DNA from 2 places in the Shinella sp. 838 genome. Region 2 is predicted to be linked to the other one. Evidence: riboswitches for the same ligand, from Rfam matches in the RefSeq annotation. Region 2 holds a riboswitch; the other holds the start of a gene.
The links. A riboswitch is a leader RNA that binds a small molecule or an ion and turns the genes downstream of it on or off. The one in region 2 is predicted to bind glycine.

Region 1 (10,727 bases), on a different contig from region 2:
CTGGCTCGACAAGCACGCCTGATCAGGCGCTATCCCGGGCTGGACCGCAGGACGGTCGGCCCGGGGTTGCGCAAACAAGAAAAGGGGCGCTCGCGGTTCGAAGGAACGGGAACGCTCCAGGGCACGCCTGACATAGGACGAACGAGATGGAACACGCCCCTGCACTGGCCTATGACGTCGAGGCGATCCGCAAGGATTTCCCGATCCTGTCGAAGACGGTCTACGGCAAGCCGCTGGTCTATCTCGACAACGGCGCGTCGGCGCAGAAGCCGCAGTCGGTGATCGACGCGATTGCCCACGCCTATTCCAACGAATATGCCAACGTGCATCGTGGCCTGCACTTCCTGTCGAATGCCGCCACCGATGCCTACGAGGCGGCACGCGAAAAGGTGCGCCGTTTCCTCAACGCCTCCTCGGTCGACGAGATCATCTTCACCAAATCCTCGACCGAGGCGATCAACACCGTCGCCTACGGCTACGGCATGCCCAAGATCGGCGCGGGCGACGAGATCGTTCTGTCGATCATGGAGCATCATTCCAACATCGTGCCGTGGCATTTCATCCGCGAGCGGCAGGGCGCGAAGCTCGTCTGGGCCCCGGTGGACGATGCGGGTGCCTTCCACATCGAAGAGTTCGAAAAGTGCCTGACGGAGCGCACCAAGCTCATCGCCATCACGCATATGTCGAATGCGCTCGGCACCATCGTGCCCGTCAAGGAAATCTGCCGCATCGCCCGTGAACGCGACATTCCGGTGCTGGTCGATGGTTCGCAGGGCGCCGTGCATATGCCGGTCGACGTGCGCGACATCGATTGCGACTGGTACGTGATGACCGGCCACAAGCTCTACGGCCCCTCCGGCATCGGCGTGCTCTATGGCAAGATGGATCGCCTTAGAGAGATGCGCCCCTTCCAGGGCGGCGGCGAGATGATCGTCGACGTCACCGAGGACATCGTCACCTACAACGACCCGCCGCACCGCTTCGAGGCGGGCACGCCGCCGATCGTGCAGGCGATCGGTCTCGGCTATGCGCTCGACTACATGGAAAAGATCGGCCGCGCGGCGATCGCCACCCACGAGGCGGAGCTGCGCGACTATGCCCATGAGCGGCTGTCGTCGATCAACTCGCTGAAAATCTTCGGAACGGCACCGGGCAAGGGCTCGATCTTCTCCTTCGAGCTGGAAGGCATCCACGCCCATGACGTCTCGATGGTCATCGACCGGGCAGGGGTGGCGGTGCGCGCCGGCACCCATTGCGCCCAGCCGCTCTTGAAACGCTTCGGCGTCACCTCCACATGCCGGGCATCGTTCGGCCTCTACAACACGCGTGCCGAAGTCGATGTCCTGGCCGACGCGCTCGACCATGCCCGCAAGTTTTTCGCCTGAGGAGTAGGCCCATGTCCCTCGACGCAACGGAAGACAAGATCGACGTCCGCGACGGTATCGTCCATTCGGCGATCCCGGACGACGAACTGGCGCGCCTTTCCGACGACATCATCTCCGCGCTGAAGACGGTCTACGATCCGGAAATCCCGGCCGATATCTTCGAGCTCGGCCTGATCTACAAGATCGACATCGAAGACGACCGCATGGTCAAGATCGACATGACCCTGACGGCACCCGGTTGCCCCGTGGCCGGCGAGATGCCGGGCTGGGTCGAGAATGCGGTCAGTGCGGTCGAAGGCGTATCCGGCGTCGAGGTCAAGATGACCTTCGATCCGCCATGGACGCCGGACCGCATGTCGGAAGAGGCGCAGGTCGCCGTCGGCTGGTACTGATTTCGGCAACGCAGCCGGATAGGGCAAGGCACTTGTGCTTTCCGTGACTTGATCCGTTAACCCGTCGTCACTAGATTCGGAATCACAGACCGCCGGGCCTTGAACCCGGTCGGCGAAGGAGAAACGGCCCATGGCCTTTGCAGTGATGACACTCACCGATGCGGCGGCAGACCGCGTCAAGGCGATCGTCGACAATGCCGGCAGCGATGCCAAGGGCATTCGCGTCGGCATCAAGAAGGGCGGTTGCGCCGGCATGGAATATGCCATCGACCTCGTCACCGAACCCAATGCCAAGGACGACCTGATCGAGCACAATGGTGCAAAGGTCTGGGTTGCGCCGGAGGCGGTGCTCTACCTTCTCGGCACGCAGATGGATTTCGAGGTGACGACGCTGCGCTCCGGCTTCACCTTCCACAACCCGAACCAGACGTCGGCCTGCGGCTGCGGCGAATCGGTCGAGCTGAAGCCTGCCGATCTTGCGGTCCTTGCCGCTTCCGGCCAGCCGACCGTACGGGCGGGCTGAACTGCCGGCAGGCCGGCGCGGACTGCCAATCCTTGCGGCTTTTCTTCTCCGGCAGTTTTGCCTAGTCTCCCACGCGCGGCGCGCGAATCCGGTGCCGGCGTGATTGCCAGCGGGAGGGGCGCGAGCGATGGACGGCTTTACCGCGACACTGTACCAGAACCTGCCCTTTCCTGTGGTCATCGTCGACGCCGAGGCGCGCCTCGTCTCCCACAACGACGCGGCCGCCCGCACATTCGGCTGGAATCGCGACGACAGGCGGCCTGCGGGCACGGTTGTTCTCGCCGGGGAGGTCGCGGCGGCGCTTCTTGCCGGCCAGGCCGCGGCTGGCCGTGAAAACACCCATGCCCTCGGTTTTCGCCACGACAACGGCAACATCTTCGAAGCGTCAGCCCATGTGATCGCGCTGCCGGATGAGGCAGCCGGCCCGTCCTATGCGCTTCTCCTGCGCAGTCTTTTGAGCGGGGGCAGCCATGGCGAGCAGATCCTGCTTGGCCAGCGCATCGCCGCGGCGCTCGACACCATGACGGAGGGTTTTGCGATCTTCGACCGGGAGGAGCGCCTCGTCCTGTTCAACCGTTCCTACAAGGAGCGTTGCGGCCTTGCCCGTGATGCCGTGCGTGTCGGCGTGACGCTGGAAAGCATCGCGCGTGCCAACATCCGCGTCGGCATGTTTCCCGGCATTCGCGAGGGCACGCCGGAGGCCGAGGCGATGGTGCGCGAGCGTCTCGAAAGCCATCGCAACACCGGCAGCGGCGGCGCCATCTTCGAGTTCGGCAAGGACCGGTGGATTCGCGGTGAGAGCCATGTGTCGGAGACCGGCGACATCGTCGCGCTGCGTGTCGACATATCGGAGCTGAAGCGCACCGAAGCGGCGCTGGAGGCGAAACGCCGCGAATATCTTTCGCTGCTGCAGATCCTGCCCGACATGATCCTGCGTTTCGACCGGAACCTGACGATCCGTTTTGCGAACGACAAATACGCCCATTTCGTCGGCTCGACGACGGACGAGCTGATCGGGCGGTACCTGCCGGACGTGTCCTGCGCGCCGGAGCATACGGCGGTGCTGATGGACATCGGCAGCTACACGCGCGCCGAGCCGATGAAGACGCTGGAAGTCTGCATGGAGGGGCGCGGCGGGCAGGAGACATGGCTTCTGTGGACGACCGTCGCGATCTTCGACGAGGACGGCGCCTGCGAGATTGTCTGCGTCGGCCGCGACATTACCGAGGCCAAGCGCCAGCAGCAGCAGGTGGAGGCCCAGACGAACGAGCTGCGCCGCAAGAACGAGGCGCTGGACCAGTTCACCGCCACCGTCTCGCATGACCTGAAGGCGCCGCTGCGCCATCTGTCCATGTTTGCCGAGATGATCTCGGAAGACCTGCATCGCGGCGACATGACCGAATTGCCGCACTATGCCGACCACGTCCGCAAGAGTGCCGCGCGCATGCGCCGGATCATCGACAGCCTGCTGGAATATTCGCAGATCGCCTACCGGATCTCGGCGCCGAAGCCCGTTTCGCTCTCCGACGTGGTGCGTGAGGCGTTGGCGCTCCTGGAAAGCCATGTGCGGGAGGCCGATGGACATGTCGAGACCGCACCGATGCCCGAGGTGATGGGCGATCCCGAGCTCTTGAAGCGGCTGGCGCAAAACCTCATCGGCAATGCGCTGAAATATCGCCGGCCGGGCGAGGCGCCCGTCGTGCGGGTCTATTGCCGCGAGGGGGCTGACGGCACTGAATTCGTCGTCGAGGATGACGGTATCGGCATCGATCCGCAGCATGTCGGGCGGATATTCGAGGTGTTCCAGCGCCTTCACCGCGATGAGACGGTGTATCAGGGCACCGGCGTCGGACTTGCCCTGGCGCGCCGGATCGTCGAGAGCCACAACGGTGTGATAGCGCTTGACACGCAGTATGGTCCGGGGGCACGCTTCGTCGTGACGTTTCCGCAACCCATAAAGTCAAAGGGGAACGATCGTGGGAGGCTCGGCTAGAAAGCTGATCGTCGTGGACGACGACCCGGTGGACGTGCGCTTCGTCATGCGTGCCTTCAGCGATACCGGCAGTGCGCTCGAAATCACCCATGTCGCCGATGCGGAACTGGCGAGCGACCGGCTTGACCGCGAGGCCTTCGATTATATCCTTCTCGACATCAACATGCCCGGCACCAGCGGCATGGAGCTGCTCAAGCGGCTGCGCGGACGCGCCCGCACGGCGGTGACGCCCGTCATCATGTTGTCCTCGTCGTCCAGCGCCACCGACGTCAACCGCGCCTATGAAAACGGTGCCAATGCCTATGCGGTCAAGCCTTCCACGCTGAGCGGCTACCGTGATTTTGCAGAAGGCTTTACCCGCTTCTGGGTGGACGTTGCAGTCTCCCCGTAAGGGCTCGCCCCACCGCCAATCTTTCCCTGCCCGCAATGAAAAAGCCCCGGCCGATAGGATCGGCCGGGGCTCAAAGTCTTGCAATGCTTACTCGGCGGCTTCCGCGTAGTCCTCGAGCGGCGGGCAGGAGCAGACGAGGTTGCGGTCGCCGTAGACGTTGTCGACGCGGTTGACCGGCGACCAGTACTTGTCCACCCGGAAGGCGCCCGGCGGGTAGCAGGCCTGTTCGCGCGAATAGGGGCGGTCCCATTCGCCGACGAGGTCTTCCACCGTGTGCGGGGCGTTCTTCAGCGGGTTGTTGACCTTGTCCATCGTGCCGTTCTCGATGGCGCGGGCTTCCTCGCGGATCGCCAGCATCGCCTCGCAGAAACGATCGATCTCGGCCTTGGTCTCCGATTCGGTCGGCTCGATCATCAGCGTGCCGGCCACCGGCCAGCTCATGGTCGGGGCGTGGAAGCCACAGTCGATCAGCCGCTTGGCGACGTCGTCGACGGTAACGCCGGCGCTTTCGGCAAGCGGGCGCGTGTCGATGATGCACTCGTGCGCCACGCGGCCCCTGGAGGACGTGTAGAGCACGTCATAGGCGCCCTTGAGACGGGCGGCGATGTAGTTGGCGTTAAGGATCGCCACCTTCGTCGCCTGCGTCAGGCCAGCACCGCCCATCATCAGGCAGTAGCTCCACGAGATCGGCAGGATCGAGGCAGAGCCGAAGGGCGCTGCCGAGACCGCACCGGTGCCGCCGAGACCCGGAATATCGGGATGACCCGGCAGGTATGGCGCAAGGTGCGCCTTGACGCCGATCGGGCCCATGCCGGGACCGCCGCCGCCATGCGGGATGCAGAAGGTCTTGTGCAGGTTGAGGTGGCTGACGTCGCCGCCGATATCGCCGGGGCGGGCAAGGCCCACCATGGCGTTCATGTTGGCGCCGTCGATATAGACCTGGCCGCCGTGCTTGTGGACGATCTCGCAGATCTCGCGCACGTTCTCCTCAAAGACGCCGTGCGTGGAGGGGTACGTGATCATGCAGCACGAGAGGTTTTCCGCGTACTGCTCTGCTTTCGCACGGAAATCGTCCATGTCGATGTCGCCGTTGTCAGACACCTTCACGACGACGACCTTCATGCCGACCATCTGGGCGGAGGCCGGATTGGTGCCGTGCGCGGAGGTCGGGATGAGGCAGACGTCGCGGTGCGTGTTGCCGTTGGCGAGGTGGTAGGCGCGGATGGTCAGCAGGCCGGCATATTCGCCCTGTGCGCCGGAGTTCGGCTGCATGGAAACGGCGTCGTAGCCGGTGATGTCGCAGAGTTTCTGCGACAGGTCCTCGATGAGGTAGCGATAACCCTGCGCCTGGTCGGCCGGAACGAAGGGATGGATTTCTGCAAATTCCGGCCAGGTGATCGGCAGCATTTCCGCTGTCGCATTGAGTTTCATCGTGCAGGAACCGAGCGGAATCATCGCGCGGTCGAGCGCGAGGTCGCGGTCGGAGAGGCGGCGGATGTAGCGCACCATCTCGCTTTCCGCGCGGTTCATGTGGAAGATCGGATGCGTCAGGTATTCGCTGGTGCGCAGCAGGTCTTCCGGCAGACGGTAGTCCGGCTCGAATTCGGCCACCTCGAAATCGCCGCCGAAGGCGCGCCAGACGGCTTCCAGCGTGACGGGGCGCGAGCGCTCGTCGAGACTGATGCCGATGCGGTCGTCACCGATCTTGCGAAGGTTGACCTCTTCCGCGACAGCGGTCTTCAGGATGATGCCCTGCAACTTGCCGACATGCACGGTGATCGTGTCGAAGAAGACCTCGGGCTCGACCGTGTAACCCAGCTTCTCGAGGCCCTTGGCGAGGCGCACGGTCTTCTGGTGCACGCTCTGCGCGATCGCCTTCAGGCCCTGCGGGCCGTGGAATACGGCATACATGGAGGCCATGACGGCGAGCAGCACCTGCGCGGTGCAGATGTTCGACGTCGCCTTCTCGCGACGGATGTGCTGTTCGCGGGTCTGCAGCGACAGGCGGTAGGCGCGGTTGCCGCGCGCGTCGATGGAAACGCCGACGAGGCGACCGGGCATGGAGCGCTTGTAGGCGTCCTTGACCGCCATATAGGCCGCATGCGGCCCGCCGTAACCGACCGGCACGCCGAAACGCTGGGTGCAGCCGATGGCGATATCCGCATCCATGTCGCCGGGCGATTTCAGGAGGGCGAGGGCCAGCGGATCGGCCGCGACGACGGCGATGGCACCGGTCTGGTGCAGACGCGAGATGAGGCCCGAGAAGTCACGCACATGACCGTAGGTGCCGGGATACTGGAAGATCGCGCCGAACACGTCGACGGGGTCGAGATCGGTGAAGGGGTCGCCGACGATGACGCTCCAGCCAAGTGGCTCGGAACGGGTCTTCAGGAGCGCGATGGTCTGCGGGTGGCAGTTCTCGTCGACGAAGAAGGCCTTTGCCTTCGACTTCGAGACGCGCTCGGCCATGGCCATGGCTTCGGCGGCGGCCGTCGCTTCATCGAGCAGCGAGGCGTTGGCGACATCGAGGCCGGTCAGGTCGCAGACCATGGTCTGATAGTTGAGCAGCGCTTCAAGACGGCCCTGGCTGATTTCCGGCTGGTAGGGCGTATAGGCCGTGTACCAGGCGGGGTTCTCCAGGATGTTGCGCTGGACGACCGGCGGGGTGATCGTGCCGTAGTAGCCCTGGCCGATCAGCGAGACGAGCTTCTTGTTGCGGTTGGCGGTCTCGCGCAGCTTGTCGAGCGCTTCGCGCTCGGTCATCGCCGCGCCCCATTCGAGCGGCTTTTCCTGCCGGATCGATTTCGGCACGGTGTCGTCGATCAGCGCGTCGAGGCTGTCATAGCCGATCACCTTCAGCATCGCTTCCATCTCCTTCGGCGAGGGGCCGATATGGCGACGGTTGGCGAAATCGTAGGGCTGGTAATCGGTAAAGGCGAAATCCTTGGGGAGAGACATCAGCCGACAAGCTCCTTGTAGGCGGCTTCGTCGAGCAGCGCGTCCGCATCGGACGGGTTGGCGAGCTTCAGCTTGAAGAACCAGCCGGCGCCCTGCGGGTCGCTGTTGACGAGAGAGGGATCGGCGGTGATCGCTTCGTTGACCTCGACGATCTCGCCGTCAAGCGGACAATAGACGTCGGAGGCGGCCTTGACGCTTTCGACGGTCGCGGCATCGCCACCCTTGTCGAAGGTCGCGCCGACCTCGGGCAGTTCCACGAAGACGAGATCGCCGAGCTGTTCGGCTGCGTGCTGCGTGATGCCGACGGTCGCGACGCCGCCCTCGATCTTCAGCCACTCGTGTTCTTCGGTGAATTTCAGCATGTTCGTTCCTCTCCTGGGAAAATCTGTTCGCTGGTCAGCGTTTGAAGGTGTTCTTGACGAAGGGCATCGCCGCGACGGTGACGGGTAGGAATTTTCCGCGCACGCCGGCATAGAGCTGGGTGCCGGGCGCGATCGCGGACTTGGTGACGTAACCCATGGCCACCGGGCCGTCGGCATTCGGGCCGAAGCCGCCAGAGGTGACGGTGCCGACGACATCCTCGCCCTCGGCGTCGGTGGCAAGCACCGCACCGCCGCGCACCGGCGCCCGGCCTTCCGCCCTCAGGCCGACACGACGGCGCGAGGCACCGTTCTCAAGCTGGTCGAGGATAACAGCGGCGCCCGGAAAACCGCCGGCGCGCTCGCCACCCGTGCGGCGCACCTTCTGGATCGCCCATTCGAGACCGGCTTCCACCGGCGTCGTCGTCGTGTCGATGTCGTTGCCGTAGAGGCAGAGGCCGGCTTCAAGACGCAGCGAATCGCGCGCGCCAAGGCCGATCGGCAACACGTCCGGATGGTCGAGCAGGCGGCGACAGACCGCTTCGGCGAGGCTGGCGGGGATGGAAATCTCGAAACCGTCCTCACCCGTATAGCCCGAGCGCGAGACGATGCAGTCGGCATCGTGCAGGTCGCAGGCGCGCACGTCCATGAAGCGCATCGAGGAGACGTCCGCCCAGAGTTCGGCAAGCACGGCCTCGGCATGCGGGCCCTGCAGGGCGATGAGGGCGCGGTCGTCATGTAATGTCAGTTCGCAGACATCGCCGATCTTCGCCTGCATATGGGCGAAATCCGCGTCCTTGCAGGCAGCATTGACGACGACGTAGAAATGGTCGCCGCGGTTGGCGATCATCAGGTCGTCCTGGATGCCGCCTTCGTCATTGGTGAAAAGGGCATAGCGCTGGCGGCCTTCGCCGAGGCCGAGCACGTCGACCGGCACCAGCGTCTCCAGCGCGCGAGCGGCGTCGGCATTGTCGCCGGAGCGGGCGCGCACAGTCACCTGGCCCATGTGGGACACGTCAAAGAGGCCGGCGGCCCCGCGGGTGTGCAGATGCTCCTTCATCACGCCGGCAGCGTATTGCACCGGCATCTCATAGCCGGCGAACGGCACCATGCGTCCGCCGAGCGAAACGTTCAGCGCATGAAGCGGGGTTTTCTTGAGTTCAGACGTTTCGTCCAAAAGGCGCCCTCCAGTCTTGTGGCGCCCACGATCTAACGGGCACCGGCTCACAATCCCGGCGCTCTCGCGCCGCTCTCCTGAGCCCCCTCTGTCCCTTCGCCTGAGATTGTTATCCCTTCGGCGAGCGCTCGAAAAACGCTTCTCTCCAGAGTTACGACGGCACCTTGCTGGTCCTTTTGCCTGAGAGTTTCCGGGGCGGTTGCTCCTTCGGCACTGGCCATGCCCGTGGTCGGACGGCCAGCTTCTCCCAGCGAGGTTGTCTCCAGATAACGGCGTTGCCTGCGCTTTGGCAAGAGCGTTGCGTCGCTCCCAAGCGAATTTTTGTCGTAGCGGGAAAGGGCCGGGAGAGGGCTGCAAAGAAAAGGCCCCCGAGGGGGCCAGAGGTCGGAGGACGGCTGTTTCTGTGGGGAGGATCAGGCGGATTCCGGGAGGGCGGGCAGTTCGTTCTCGTCATAGAGGCGTTGTGCCTCGGCGACCGTTACCTGCGGCGTGCCTCCGGGCGCCGTGATCAGCGCGAGCGCGAGGGCCGGCGGCTGGATGACATTGAGCGCGGCGATCGCGCGGGCGTCACCCCGAACCTTGGCGTCCTGGCTCCAGGCGTGGATGCGTTCCTCGAAAAGCGTGTTCGCGCGCGTCTGCAGCCGCATCCCTTGTGATGCATAAGCGGCCGTTGCCGGCGAAACTGTCACGATCTGTGTCATGGCGTTCTACGGTGTTGGTTACGTTCTCGCAATTTAACAGTTGCGCCTTTCCGAGACATGAACCGCAAGGGTTGCATTTTCATCGAATTTTAACGGTCTGTGCGAATTTCGGCCGGCCTTGCCTTTGCCGGCGGAATTCCGTCATAAGAAGCACTGTAGGCCGCCGGAATCGGGCGGCAACAAGCATGCCGCCGATGGCGCGGGAGGACCGATGAAGCCGATTTTCGTGCAATTGCAATGCGCTCCGGGCAAAACCTACGAAGTTGCCGATGCGCTTTACGCTACGGAACTCATTTCGGAGCTCTATTCGACGAGTGGCGACTACGATCTGCTCCTGAAAATCTATGTCGACAGCGAGGAGGATATCGGCAAGTTCATCAACGATCACGTCGCCTCCATTCCGGGCATCGTGCGCTCGCTGACGACGCTGACCTTCCGCGCATTCTAGACGGTTCCCCTCAGCCGGTTCTTGCGCTAAAGCACGGCGCAACGAAAGAAGGCTGACATGGCAGGCATCGAACACAAGCAGGTGGAGAACGACGAGGCGGGCATGCGGCTCGACCGGTGGTTCAAGATCCACTATCCGGGCCTCGGCTTCGGCCCGCTCCAGAAATTGCTGCGCTCCGGCCAGGTGCGCATCGATGGCGGCCGCGTCAAGAGCGATACCCGCGTACAGCCGGGACAGATGATCCGCATCCCCCCGATGGAGGTCGATGCCAAGGCTGCGAAGGGCGGACCCATAGCCGGTCGCGATCTAAAGCATTCCTCCGATCACGAACTGCTCTCTCGCATGTTGCTGCATGAGGACGACAAGGTCATCGTGCTCAACAAGCCGGCCGGCATCGCCG
Region 2 (10,727 bases):
CCCATCCCCTGCTCGTCCTCGGCGACGACATGACGACCGACCACATCTCACCGGCCGGCCAGATCGCGACCGGCAGTCTTGCCGGGCAACACCTCATCGAACGCGGAGATCCCCCGGCCGACCTCAACGTCTACGCCGCCCGGCGCGGCAACTGGCAGGCCATGGTGCGCGGCCTTTTCGACAACCGGACTGCCGCGAACGTCCTGATCGGCGGCCGGCCGGCCTCGCGGACCATCCATGCGCCGACGCTGGAGGAAGGCCCGCTCTGGGACGTGGCCGAACGATACTGGGCGGAGGGCCGTTCCATCGTCCTCGTCGCCGGCGAACGCTACGGCACCGGCTCGTCGCGCGACTGGGCCGCCAAGGGCGTGGCGCTGCTCGGCGTGCGCGCGGTGCTCGCCCGCAGCTTCGAGCGCATCCACCGCACCAATCTCGTCGGCATGGGCGTGCTTCCCATCGTGATCGACCGCGCGACGCCCTTTTCCCCGGGGCCGACGGACCGTATCGAGATCGACGCCACGCAGGTGGTACCGCGTGGCCCGATCAGCGTGACCCTGCTGCGGCCCGATGGCACCCGCCAGCAATTGCAGGCCCACGCCGCAGTGGAAACGGACCGGGAGGCCGCCATCCTGGTTTCCGGCGGCATGATCCCGGCGATCCTCTCCGCGAGGCTTCGCCGACAGTCCTGAAGCATTCGTCGCGGGGATGCGGCAACACCCCCAAGACGATAGTGGCCTATTTCGACGGGTCCTCGTTTCCTTTCCCACCGCGCCCGCCTGCAAGGGCAAGCATGTCGGAGAACAGGGCCGTCCATTGGGCCTCTGTGATATCGATGAGGCCGAAGGCCTTCAGCAGGAAGGCGCCCTCACCGGCGAGGAAAGCGAGCGCCGCCTGCCTGTCCTCCGCCTTGTCCATATCCAGCCCCGCCAGGCGATGTGTGTACCAGACCCGGCTCGACGCCACCTGCTCCGGGCTTTGCAAGAGGGCCGTCATCATCACGGCGGAACGAGAGTACTCCGCCTCGTCGCTGTCGCGGGTCGCGAGCAGATGTCCGCGGATGACGGACTGCGGCGAGCGGTCATCGCCCGCATGCGCCATCACCTCCCCCTCGAACGTGCTGCCCCAGCGCTCGATCATCGAGCGGATCAAATTCTCCTTCGTGCCGAAGCAATATTGCACGCCGCCCTTCGTGATGCCCGCGGCGCGCGCGACGGCATCGAAGGTCAGGCCCGCCGCACCGTCCGAGGCCACGATGGCCTCCGCGGCGTCCAGAACACGGTCGCGATCTATACTGCGCGGTCGTCCTGCCATTTCACCCCTTCCATTTCAATACGAACGTATTTATATAGCGCCCCACGCGCATGCAACCTCTAAACACCATGCCCAAGGATCATACCCATGTCTCGTGGTAAACGCTGGCTCGTTCTCGCCGTCGTCTCCAGTGCCCTCTTCCTGATCGTCATCGACATGACGGTGCTCTACACGGCCCTGCCCAAACTGACGCACGCACTGTCAGCGACAGCCGCGGAAAAGCTCTGGATCGTCAACGCCTATCCACTAGTTGTCGCCGGCCTGCTGCCCGGTCTCGGCACGCTGGGCGATCGGCTGGGCCACAAGCAGATGTTCATGGCCGGCCTCATCGTGTTCGGTCTCGCCTCGCTCGGCGCGGCCTTCGCCCCCTCCTCCGCCCTCCTGATTGCCGCACGCGTCGTCCTGGCCGCCGGGGCCGCGATGATGATGCCCGCCACGCTGTCGCTCATCCGCCTCACCTTCACCGACGAGAAGGAGCGCGCCTTCGCCATTGGCATCTGGGCTGCGGTCGCCTCGGGCGGGGCAGCGCTCGGCCCCGTCGTCGGCGGGCTGCTGCTCGAATATTTCTGGTGGGGTTCCGTCTTCCTGATCAACGTTCCGGTCGTGCTCGTCGCGCTCGCGGCAAGCGCCGTCCTGCTCGCCCGCCGCGCGGGAGACCGCAACCGGCCCTGGGATCTCCTCGGCTCCGTGCAGGTGATGTTCGGCCTCGTCGGCCTCACCTATGCCGTCAAGGAAGCGGGCAAACGTGATCCTTCCTGGGAAAGCGCAGCCATCGCGCTCGCCATCGGCCTTGCGGCGATGACGGTGTTCATCCGCCGCCAGCGCCGCAGCACGGCACCGCTGATCGATTTCGCGCTCTTCGCCAATCCGCGTTTTACCGCGGGCGTCGTCACCGCACTCGTCGCCTCCGCCGCCCTCATCGGCGTGGAGCTGGTCTTCAGCCAGCGGCTTCAGCTCGTGCTCGGCTATTCCCCGCTTGAGGCCGGCCTGCTCATTCTGCCGATCCCCGCAGCCGCCTTCTTCGCCGGGCCGCTCACCGGGCTCGCCTTGCCGCGCCTCGGTGGTGAACGGGTACTCTGGGCCGCACTGCTGCTGTCCGGGCTTGCGCTTGCCGCCTTCCTCGCCACGCACCAGGGACCGACGGGTTACTGGATCGCGGCCCTCGCCGCGATGGGCGTCGGTGTCGGCGCCTCCATGACGGCGGCATCGGCCGTGATCATGCTCTCGGCACCGGAGGAGCAGGCCGGCATGGCCGCCTCCGTGGAGGAGGTTTCGTTCGAACTGGGCGGCGCGCTCGGCATTGCACTGCTCGGAAGCCTGATGTCCGCCCTCTACTCGAAGGCGATGGTGGTGCCGCAAGGCATAGCGCTTGCCGACGAGGCCCGCGACAGCCTCGACGAGGCGCTGGTTCTTGCCGACGGCCTCAAACCGGACCAGGCACAACAGGTCATCACCCTTGCCCAGTCCGCCTTCGACTATGCCTTTGTCGGCGTTGTCGGCGTCGCCGTGGCGATGCTGATTGCGGTCGCTTTCACGCTCTACTGGAAACTGAGCCCGCGCTGATCATCGCACGAGTGCCGCGCTACGCGCGGCCTCACTCCACCCAGGCACCGTTGCGCGCGACGATACGGCCGCGCTTGACCACGAGGCTGCGCTTCGGCCGGTCGACGAGGATCTGCGCCCGGTTTTCGCCCTCGATCAGCACAAGGCTGCCCTCGCAACCGACATCGAGGCCGTAGCCTTCAAGATCGAGCAGGGCGGCGCCGCGCGCCGTGCCCATGTCGAGCGCAGCGACCAGCTCGTCATCGGTGCGGCAATAGGAGCGGTAGGACAGCAGCCAGCAGCGCTCCAGCATGTCGCCGTTGCCGTGCGGGTTCCAGGTGTCACGCAGGGAATCCGAGGCGACGGCGCATCTGACGCCGCGTCGAGCCAGCTCGAACATCGGCGGAAAATCGATCTCGCCCGGAACGGCAGAGATGATGCCGATATCGTTTTCCGCAAGGACGTCGATCATCCTGTCCACCGCATCGGCCGCCCCGTCGCCAAGACAGAAGGCATGGCTGACAACGACGCGGCCCTGCATGCCGTTCGCCCTGGTACGCTCGGCGATCATCTTCAAGGTGGCCAGGCCGAGTTCGCTCGCCTCGTGCAGGTGGATGTCGATCTTCGCCCCCTTGCGGCTGGCGATGTCGAAGACCGTGTCGAGATGCCCTTTGGGATCACCGTCGATATCGGTCGGATCGATGCCGCCGATGATGGATGCCCCCTCGTCGAGCGCCGCCTCCATCAGATCCGCCGTGCCGGGATCGATCATCATGCCGAGCTGCGGAAACGCGACGAGTTCGAGACCCACGGCGTGGCGCGTCCTTTCATGGGCGCGCAGCACCGCATGCAGGTTGTCGAGCTTGTAGCCGCTGGAAATGTCGACATGGCTGCGGATATGGGTCGAGCCCATGGCAACGCACTGCCGCATGAGGTTGCCGGCGCGCTCCTCCGTGCTCCAGGGCAGGTTCTGGCGGATCTCGACCTCGTTGTCGATCATCGCACGCAGCGAGGGCGGCACATTGATGCTGTGCCACGGCAGGCCCCAGAGGATCTTGTCGAGATGCACGTGCGGCTCGACGAAGGGAGCGATGGCGACGGCATTGCCGCCATCATGCGCGGGAACGCCCGGCTCGCGCGGCAGGTTCGCGCCGATGGCGACGATCCTGCCGCCCTTGATCAGGATGTCGGCAGTCTCACCGCCATCGGGCCGGACATTGGTTACAAGCAGGTCGGTCATTTCGGAGAACCCTGAAATCAGCACGGATGCGGGTGGAGAACGTCATTCTTTTCCCGCTTTGCCAATCTCCGCTCTCCACCGTCCACTTGGCAACCGTTGAGGATGCAAGCCTCAATCGACCTGGGCGACGAGGCCCGCGGACTTGATACCGGCAACCGCGCAGATCTCGTCATTGTCGGAGGTATCTCCGGTGATACCGACCGCACCAAGCAGCGCCCCGGCGGCATCGCGGATCAGCACGCCGCCGGGAACGGCGACGATCTTGCCACCCGAGACGGCGGTCAGGCCTTCAATGAAGTGCGGGCGCTCCTTCGCGTTCTTGTCCAGCCAGCGTGAGCCCATGCCCACGGCGAGCGAACCATAGGCTTTGCCGAAAGCGATCTCATAGCGCAGCATGGAGGCACCGTCCTGCTTCTGGAAGGCCTTCAGGTGCCCTCCGGCATCGAGCACCGCCACGGTGAGCGGCTTGAGGCCGGCCTGAGCGCCCGCCTCCAGGGCGGCGGCGATGATGCTGTTGGCGACGGCAAGGGTAAGTTCGGCCATGTCTGTCCTCGTAGGGTCCTGTTTTCCGAAAGGTCCCGGCGAAGGATCGCCGGAACCCGAACTGTCGAAAGCTTCGCTGCCCTTCTATCAGGCGGCGATGGCGCGGTCTGCTGCCATTTCGCCGGCAATCGTATCCGTCACCATCTGCGCAGTCGCTGCCGAAAGTGTCCAGCCGAGATGGCCATGGCCGGTGTTGTAGAACACACCCGGCTGACGCCCCTTGCCGACCCGCGGCATCATGTTGGGCATCATCGGGCGGAGGCCCGCCCAGGGCACGACACGATTGGTATCGGCCTCGGGAAACAGCATGCGCGTCCAGTCGACGAGCGGCTTGACGCGATCGTGGCGGATGTCGCGGTTCATGCCGTTGAATTCGGCCGTGCCGGCAACGCGGAAACGGTCGGGGCCAAGACGGCTGGTCACGATCTTCGCCCGGTCGTCGAGCAGGCTCACCCAGGGGGCTGCCGCCTGGCTGCGCTCGTCATCGAGATGCACGGTGATCGAGTAGCCCTTGACGGGATAGATATTGACCCGGTCGCCGAGCATGGCGGCAATCTGGCGGCTGGCCGTGCCGGCGCAGACCACGACGCCATCCGTCTCGACCTGGCGCTCCGCGCCCTCACCCGTCGCATAGCTGATGCGGAATGCACCGTTTCTGCCGATCGCCGTCACGCGGGCATCGAAAAGGAACCGGGCGCCCCGGCGCTGGCAGGCCTTCGCAAGGCCCGAGGTGAACTTGTGGATGTCGCCGGTCGAATCCGACGGCGTGTAGAAGCCGCCGTGGAAGGCCCCGTGCAGGGTCGGCTCGATCGACTTGACCTCTTCGGCCGTCACCGCCCGGCGGTCGAGTCCGCCCTCGGTCAGCATGGCGTTGACCTTCGCGGCGTGGTCGAAGCTCGCCTTGTCCCAGTAGATGTGCAGGATACCGCGGCGCACATGGTCGAAATCGATGTTTTCGCGCTCGGCGATGGAGAAGAGGTGCTGCCGGGCGGCGATCGCCAGACGGGTCGTTTCCACCGTGTTGTCGCGATAGCGCATGATGTTCGAGACGAACTCGGCAAGCCAGGAATATTTGTGCCAGGTCGGCCGCGGGTTCATCAGCAGCGGCGCGTCGTTCCGCATCATCCATTTGACACCCTTGAACAGGGTGGACCAATGGTTCCAGACCTCGGCATTGCTGGCGGAAAGCTGACCGCCATTGGCAAAGGAGGTTTCCATGGCAGCGTAGCGCTGGCTTTCGAGCACGGTGACGTCGAAGCCACGTTCAAGAAGGGCATAGGCAGTGGTGACGCCGGTAATACCGGCGCCGATAACGGCGATATGGGGCATATAGGTCTCTCGCTCCGTATGACATCAGGGTACGGGCCGGAGCCCGCGTTTTCCCCAATCTGTCACGGTACCTGAGAGTTTACCCGCACGGCACGGCCGCGGCGGCTTTCCCCTTCGGTGGACGCTCACAGCGTCTCTCTCCAGATCGTTCAACTGCACGGTCACTTGTGCCTGAGAGTTTCCTGGGGGGTTGCTCCGTCGGCGCCGGCCTTGCAGCCGGTCTCTCCCATGCAGTCTTGTCGAACGCGCGCAGGCTACCGCAATCTTGAGGAGAATCAAGAGGGGCGATGACGATGTCCCGAAACTTCCGCCCCGGCACCGGCAGGCAGCGCGAGGAAACGCAGGGCCGAGACGAGCCCGATGGCGGCGATGCACAGGAAGGCGGCACGGATATCCACCAGCATGCCACCGCCAGCGGCCTCGGGGAAAAGGGCGGCCGAAAGGCGGATGACGGCGGCGGCAACGGCGACGCCGAGAAGCTGCGCGAGCTGCTGCAGCATGGCGGAGATGGTGGTCGCCGCGCTACGCTGGGCGGGCGTGACATCGGCAAAGGCGATCGTCGTCAGCGCGGTGAACTGCATAGAGCGGGACAGTCCGCAAACGATCAGCAGCCCGAAGAGCAGCAGCCACGGCGTGTTACCGTCGACGAAAGCGAAGGCGCCGATCGTCAGCGCAGCGACAAGGCCGTTGACGACGAGCAGCGTACGGAAGCCGAAAAGGCGCAGCGCCGGCGTCGTCACGCTCTTCATCAGGAGGTTGCCAAGGAAATAGACGAGCACGAGCGAGCCGGTCTCGACGGCGTCCATACCGAGGCCGACCTGGAACAGGAGCGGCAGCAGGAAGGGCGTGGCATTGACCGCAAGCCGCCCGGCAGTACCGGCCGAGAGCGTCGCGAAGGCAAAAGTCGGAACCTTGAGCACGGCCATGTCGAGCAGCGCATGCGGCGCGCACCGGAGATGACGGACGGCAGCCCAGCCGGCGACGAGGCCGAGGGCGAGAACGGCAAGCGTGCCGGCGCCGCCCGTCGGCGCGCTGGAGAGCTCCAGGCCGGCAAGCGTGAGGGCGAGCGCGCTTCCCGTCAGCAGGAAGCCTTTGAGATCGAAGGGGCGCGCGCCCTCGGCCGGCACTTGCGGCACGAAGAACAGCACGAGCGCCACGCCGAGCAGGCCGAGCGGCAGGTTGATGAAGAAATTCCACTCCCAACCGGCATGGGTTGTAACCCAGGCGCCGATCAGCGGCCCGACCACCGGCGCGATCAGCGCCGGCCAGGTGATGGTGGCGATCGCTCGCACCAACTCCGCCTTCGGCGCGCCGCGCAGCACGAGCTGGCGCCCGACGGGCGTCATCAGTGCGGCGGATGCGCCTTGGACGAGCCGCGCCGCGGTGAACTCGCCAAGCGAACCGGAAAAGCCGCAGGCGACGGAAGAAAGCGTGAAAAGTGCGATCGCCGTCACGAAAACTTCGCGGGTGCCGAACCGGTCGGCAAGCCAGCCGGCCGGCGGAATGAACACGGCCATGGCAAGCAGATAGGCCGTGAAGCCGATGTTGAGCGCCACGACATCTGTCGAGAAGGCCTTCGCCATCGCCGGCAGCGACGTCGCGATGATCGTGCTGTCGAGCATCTGCATGAAGAACGCCACGGCGACGACGGCCGGGACGATGCGGGTGCGGTGGAGCGGTATGGGCTGTGAGGGAATGGAAGACATCGCAATCACAAAAAAGCGACGGCGTTCAAGACGCCGCCGTCCGATCCTATAGAACAATTCCAGCGAGAGCGCGAAGCGGATTTGCCGGACGTGCAAGGAGACAAACGAAGAGAGCGTTTCCGCAATCCGGAGACAAGCGGAAGCGCCCGGAGATCAGTTGCTGGCATCCAGCTTTTTGACGGCGGCATCGTAGAAGGAGCGGTCGATCCAGGTGTCGTAGTTGACCTTGCCCTTCAAAAGCTCGGCATCGGCCATGAACACCTCCTCACCCTGAAGCGCACGCACCGCCTCCTCGGTCACCTGCGGATCCTGGAAGAACTTGCCGTCCGGATAGGTCGCGCGCACGGCCTTGTCGCTGTTGCCGGTCTCCTTGACGAAGATCGCGATCGTCTCTTCCGGATTGGCGTCGGCCCAGCGCGCCGCCGCGATATCGACGGCCAAAAGGCGCGTCACGATGTCGGGGTACTTGCGGGCGAAATCGCCATTGACGCTGAGGAGATGCGGCACGGCCCACTCCGGGCTGCCGGAAACGCCGGCATCGAAGATCACCCGGGCTTCGCCTTCCTCGACCAGCTTCTGCACGGGACCGGTGCTCTCCACGAGGGCATCGACGTCACCACGCGACAGGGCCGGACCGGAGCTCTCGATGCCGAGATTGAGGCTCTCGACGTCGCCCAGCGAAAGGCCCACCGTCTTCAGCGCCTTGGCGAAAGTCGAATGGCGCACCGTGCCGGCGAGATAGGCGACCTTCTTGCCCTTGAGGTCCTCGATTTTCTGGATCGGCGAATCCGGCTTCACGACGATTTGCGTCTCGTTGGAGCGGTTCCAGCTCGACAGGCCGATCAGCTTCACGTCGGCGCCGGTGGCCGCAAGGCGCAGCGAGGGGTTGTTGCCGATATAGGTGAAGTCGATTGCGCCGGAGCCGAGGGCGACGGTCGCCGCCGAGCCACCGTCGAAGGTAGTCAGCTCAACCTTGATGCCGTCCTTGGCGAACTCGTCCTCCAAGAGCTTCTTGTTGCGGTAGAGGATGAACTTCAGGTGGCCAGGCGCCGTGGAGCCGATGCGGATGACGTCGGGCTTCGCCTCGTCGGCGGAGGCCGTCGCAAGGCCAGCACCGGGCAGGATCGACAGCGCGAGTGCGATTTTCAGGAGTGTCCGGCGCAGCGGAAGGAGCGGAAACGATGTCATGGGCAAATCCTTTCGGGATGGATCGTTGATTGAGGAAGCGATGCGATCGGGATCAGTTCGGGCCGCTTTCGCCGCTGCCGCGCCAGTGCGTCGCGCGCCGTTCACCAGCAACGAGCAGGTAGTTGAGCAGCAGGCCGATGATCGTCAGCGTCAGGATGCCCGCATACATGCGATCGGTTTCCAGCATCAGCGACGAATTCTGGATGAGGTAACCAATGCCGGACTGAGCGGCGAGCATCTCGGCCGCGATCACCGAGAAGAGCGAGGTCTTCACGCCGAGCCGGGCACCGGCGACGATCGAGGGAATGGCGGAAGGGAAGATCACCTTCTTGAAGAGGTCCCAGTCCGAGGTGCCCATGGAGCGTGCCGCCTTGACGAGCAGCGGATCGACGGACTTCACGCCGACGATCGTGTTGATCAGAAGAAAGAACACCGCGGCATAGAAGGTGATGGCGATCTTCGAGGCTTCGCCGATGCCGAGAACGAGGATGAAGACCGGCAGCAGCGCGAATTGCGAGGTGTTGCGCAGCGTCTGGACGAGAAAGTCGGAGGCTTTCTCAAACAGCGAATAGCGCCCCATCAGAAAGCCGAGCGGCACGGCGGTGACGACGGCCAGCGCAAAACCGATCGCCGCCCGTTGCAGGCTGATGCCGATGTGGTCGGCAAGCTGGCCGGAGACGATCATCTCCCAGAGCACCGCAAGCACCTGGCTCAGCGGCGGGAAGAACAGGGCATTGATCCAGCCGATACGCGGAGCGACCTCCCAGAGCAGCGCGAAGGCGACGAGTGCCGGCAGGCCGAGCGTGATGGTGGAGACGGTCTCGCCGAAAGCACTCGGCGCCTTGGAAGGGATACGCTTGCGGCGCAAGGAAAAGGCGGTGCGCAGTGGCAGGTTGCGGTCGACGATGAGGCTCATCGGATCCTCCCTCAATTGGCGTAGGTGGAAGCAAGGGTCCAGTCGCGCTGGGCCTTGCCGACTTCGTCGCGCAGGCTTTCCCAGACGCGGCCGCGATAGGCGTTGAAGGCTTCGCTGTTGCGGATATCGAGATCACGCGGGCGCGGCAGGTCGATTTCGACGATCTCCTTCACGCTCGCCGGCCGGGCGGTCATCACCACGACGCGGTCGGCAAGATAGATCGCTTCGTCGATGGAATGGGTGACGAAAACCACCGTCGTCTTGATCTGCTCCCAGATGCGAAGGAGCTCGCTCTGCAGGATATCGCGGGTCTGCGCATCGAGCGCGGCGAAGGGCTCGTCCATCAAGAGGACCTGCGGATCCGTCGAAAGCGCCCGGGCGATCGCCACGCGCTGCTGCATGCCGCCGGAAAGCTGCGAGGGGAAACGGTCCTCGAAGCCCTTGAGACCGAAGAGATGCAGGAAGTCCTTCGCCCGCTCGCGCCGCTCGGCTGCGGGAACGCCACGCACTTCCAGCGCATATTCGACATTCTGCAAGGCCGTGCGCCAGGGAAAGAGCGCATATTGCTGGAAGACATAGGCCGTGCGGGCATGGGGTTTGGTGACCTCGATGCCATCGATGCGGGCGACGCCCGAGGTCGCCTCGGTCAGCCCGGCGATCACGTCGAGCAGCACCGACTTGCCGCTGCCGGAGGGCCCGACGAGCGTGATGAACTCGCCGCTGTTGATGGTGAGGTCCACGCCATCCAGCACCGCGATACGACTGGACGTGACACCGTCGACGGTCACGGTCTGGCCGGGCTTCAGGTTGAACGACTTGCGCACAGCGCTGACGGCGATGCGTTCCATGGGTATCTCCTTTTCAGACCTGTGCCACGCGGATGTGGCGGGTCGGATCATTCCTTGTTCCCCCGGCGCGGCCGCGGTTCCAGCCGAGCGCGCGGGCATAGGCG

Region 1: it holds a riboswitch for glycine, as region 2 does, so the genes downstream of both, gcvT (glycine cleavage system aminomethyltransferase GcvT) here and P9A16_RS25290 (D-amino acid dehydrogenase) in region 2, are expected to answer to the same signal.

The regions. Positions count from the first base shown of each region.
Region 1 covers NZ_JARSBQ010000011.1:192,402-203,128, forward strand. Annotated here, with positions in the region: gene sufD (Fe-S cluster assembly protein SufD) at 1-22, shown strand, start outside; gene P9A16_RS26505 (cysteine desulfurase) at 147-1,385, shown strand; gene P9A16_RS26510 (SUF system Fe-S cluster assembly protein) at 1,397-1,777, shown strand; gene sufA (Fe-S cluster assembly scaffold SufA) at 1,908-2,300, shown strand; gene P9A16_RS26520 (ATP-binding protein) at 2,428-4,293, shown strand; gene P9A16_RS26525 (response regulator) at 4,277-4,684, shown strand; gene gcvP (aminomethyl-transferring glycine dehydrogenase) at 4,772-7,642, opposite strand; gene gcvH (glycine cleavage system protein GcvH) at 7,642-8,004, opposite strand; gene gcvT (glycine cleavage system aminomethyltransferase GcvT) at 8,039-9,178, opposite strand; glycine riboswitch at 9,337-9,438, opposite strand; gene P9A16_RS26545 (hypothetical protein) at 9,592-9,879, opposite strand; gene P9A16_RS26550 (Lrp/AsnC ligand binding domain-containing protein) at 10,091-10,327, shown strand; gene P9A16_RS26555 (RluA family pseudouridine synthase) at 10,385-10,727, shown strand, end outside.
Region 2 covers NZ_JARSBQ010000010.1:188,652-199,378, forward strand. Annotated here, with positions in the region: gene acnA (aconitate hydratase AcnA) at 1-689, shown strand, start outside; gene P9A16_RS25270 (TetR/AcrR family transcriptional regulator) at 736-1,311, opposite strand; gene P9A16_RS25275 (MFS transporter) at 1,399-2,874, shown strand; gene P9A16_RS25280 (amidohydrolase family protein) at 2,906-4,093, opposite strand; gene P9A16_RS25285 (GlcG/HbpS family heme-binding protein) at 4,205-4,636, opposite strand; gene P9A16_RS25290 (D-amino acid dehydrogenase) at 4,724-5,965, opposite strand; glycine riboswitch at 6,114-6,204, opposite strand; gene P9A16_RS25295 (MFS transporter) at 6,241-7,671, opposite strand; gene P9A16_RS25300 (aliphatic sulfonate ABC transporter substrate-binding protein) at 7,825-8,859, opposite strand; gene P9A16_RS25305 (ABC transporter permease) at 8,912-9,775, opposite strand; gene P9A16_RS25310 (ABC transporter ATP-binding protein) at 9,787-10,623, opposite strand; gene P9A16_RS25315 (4Fe-4S dicluster domain-containing protein) at 10,637-10,727, opposite strand, start outside.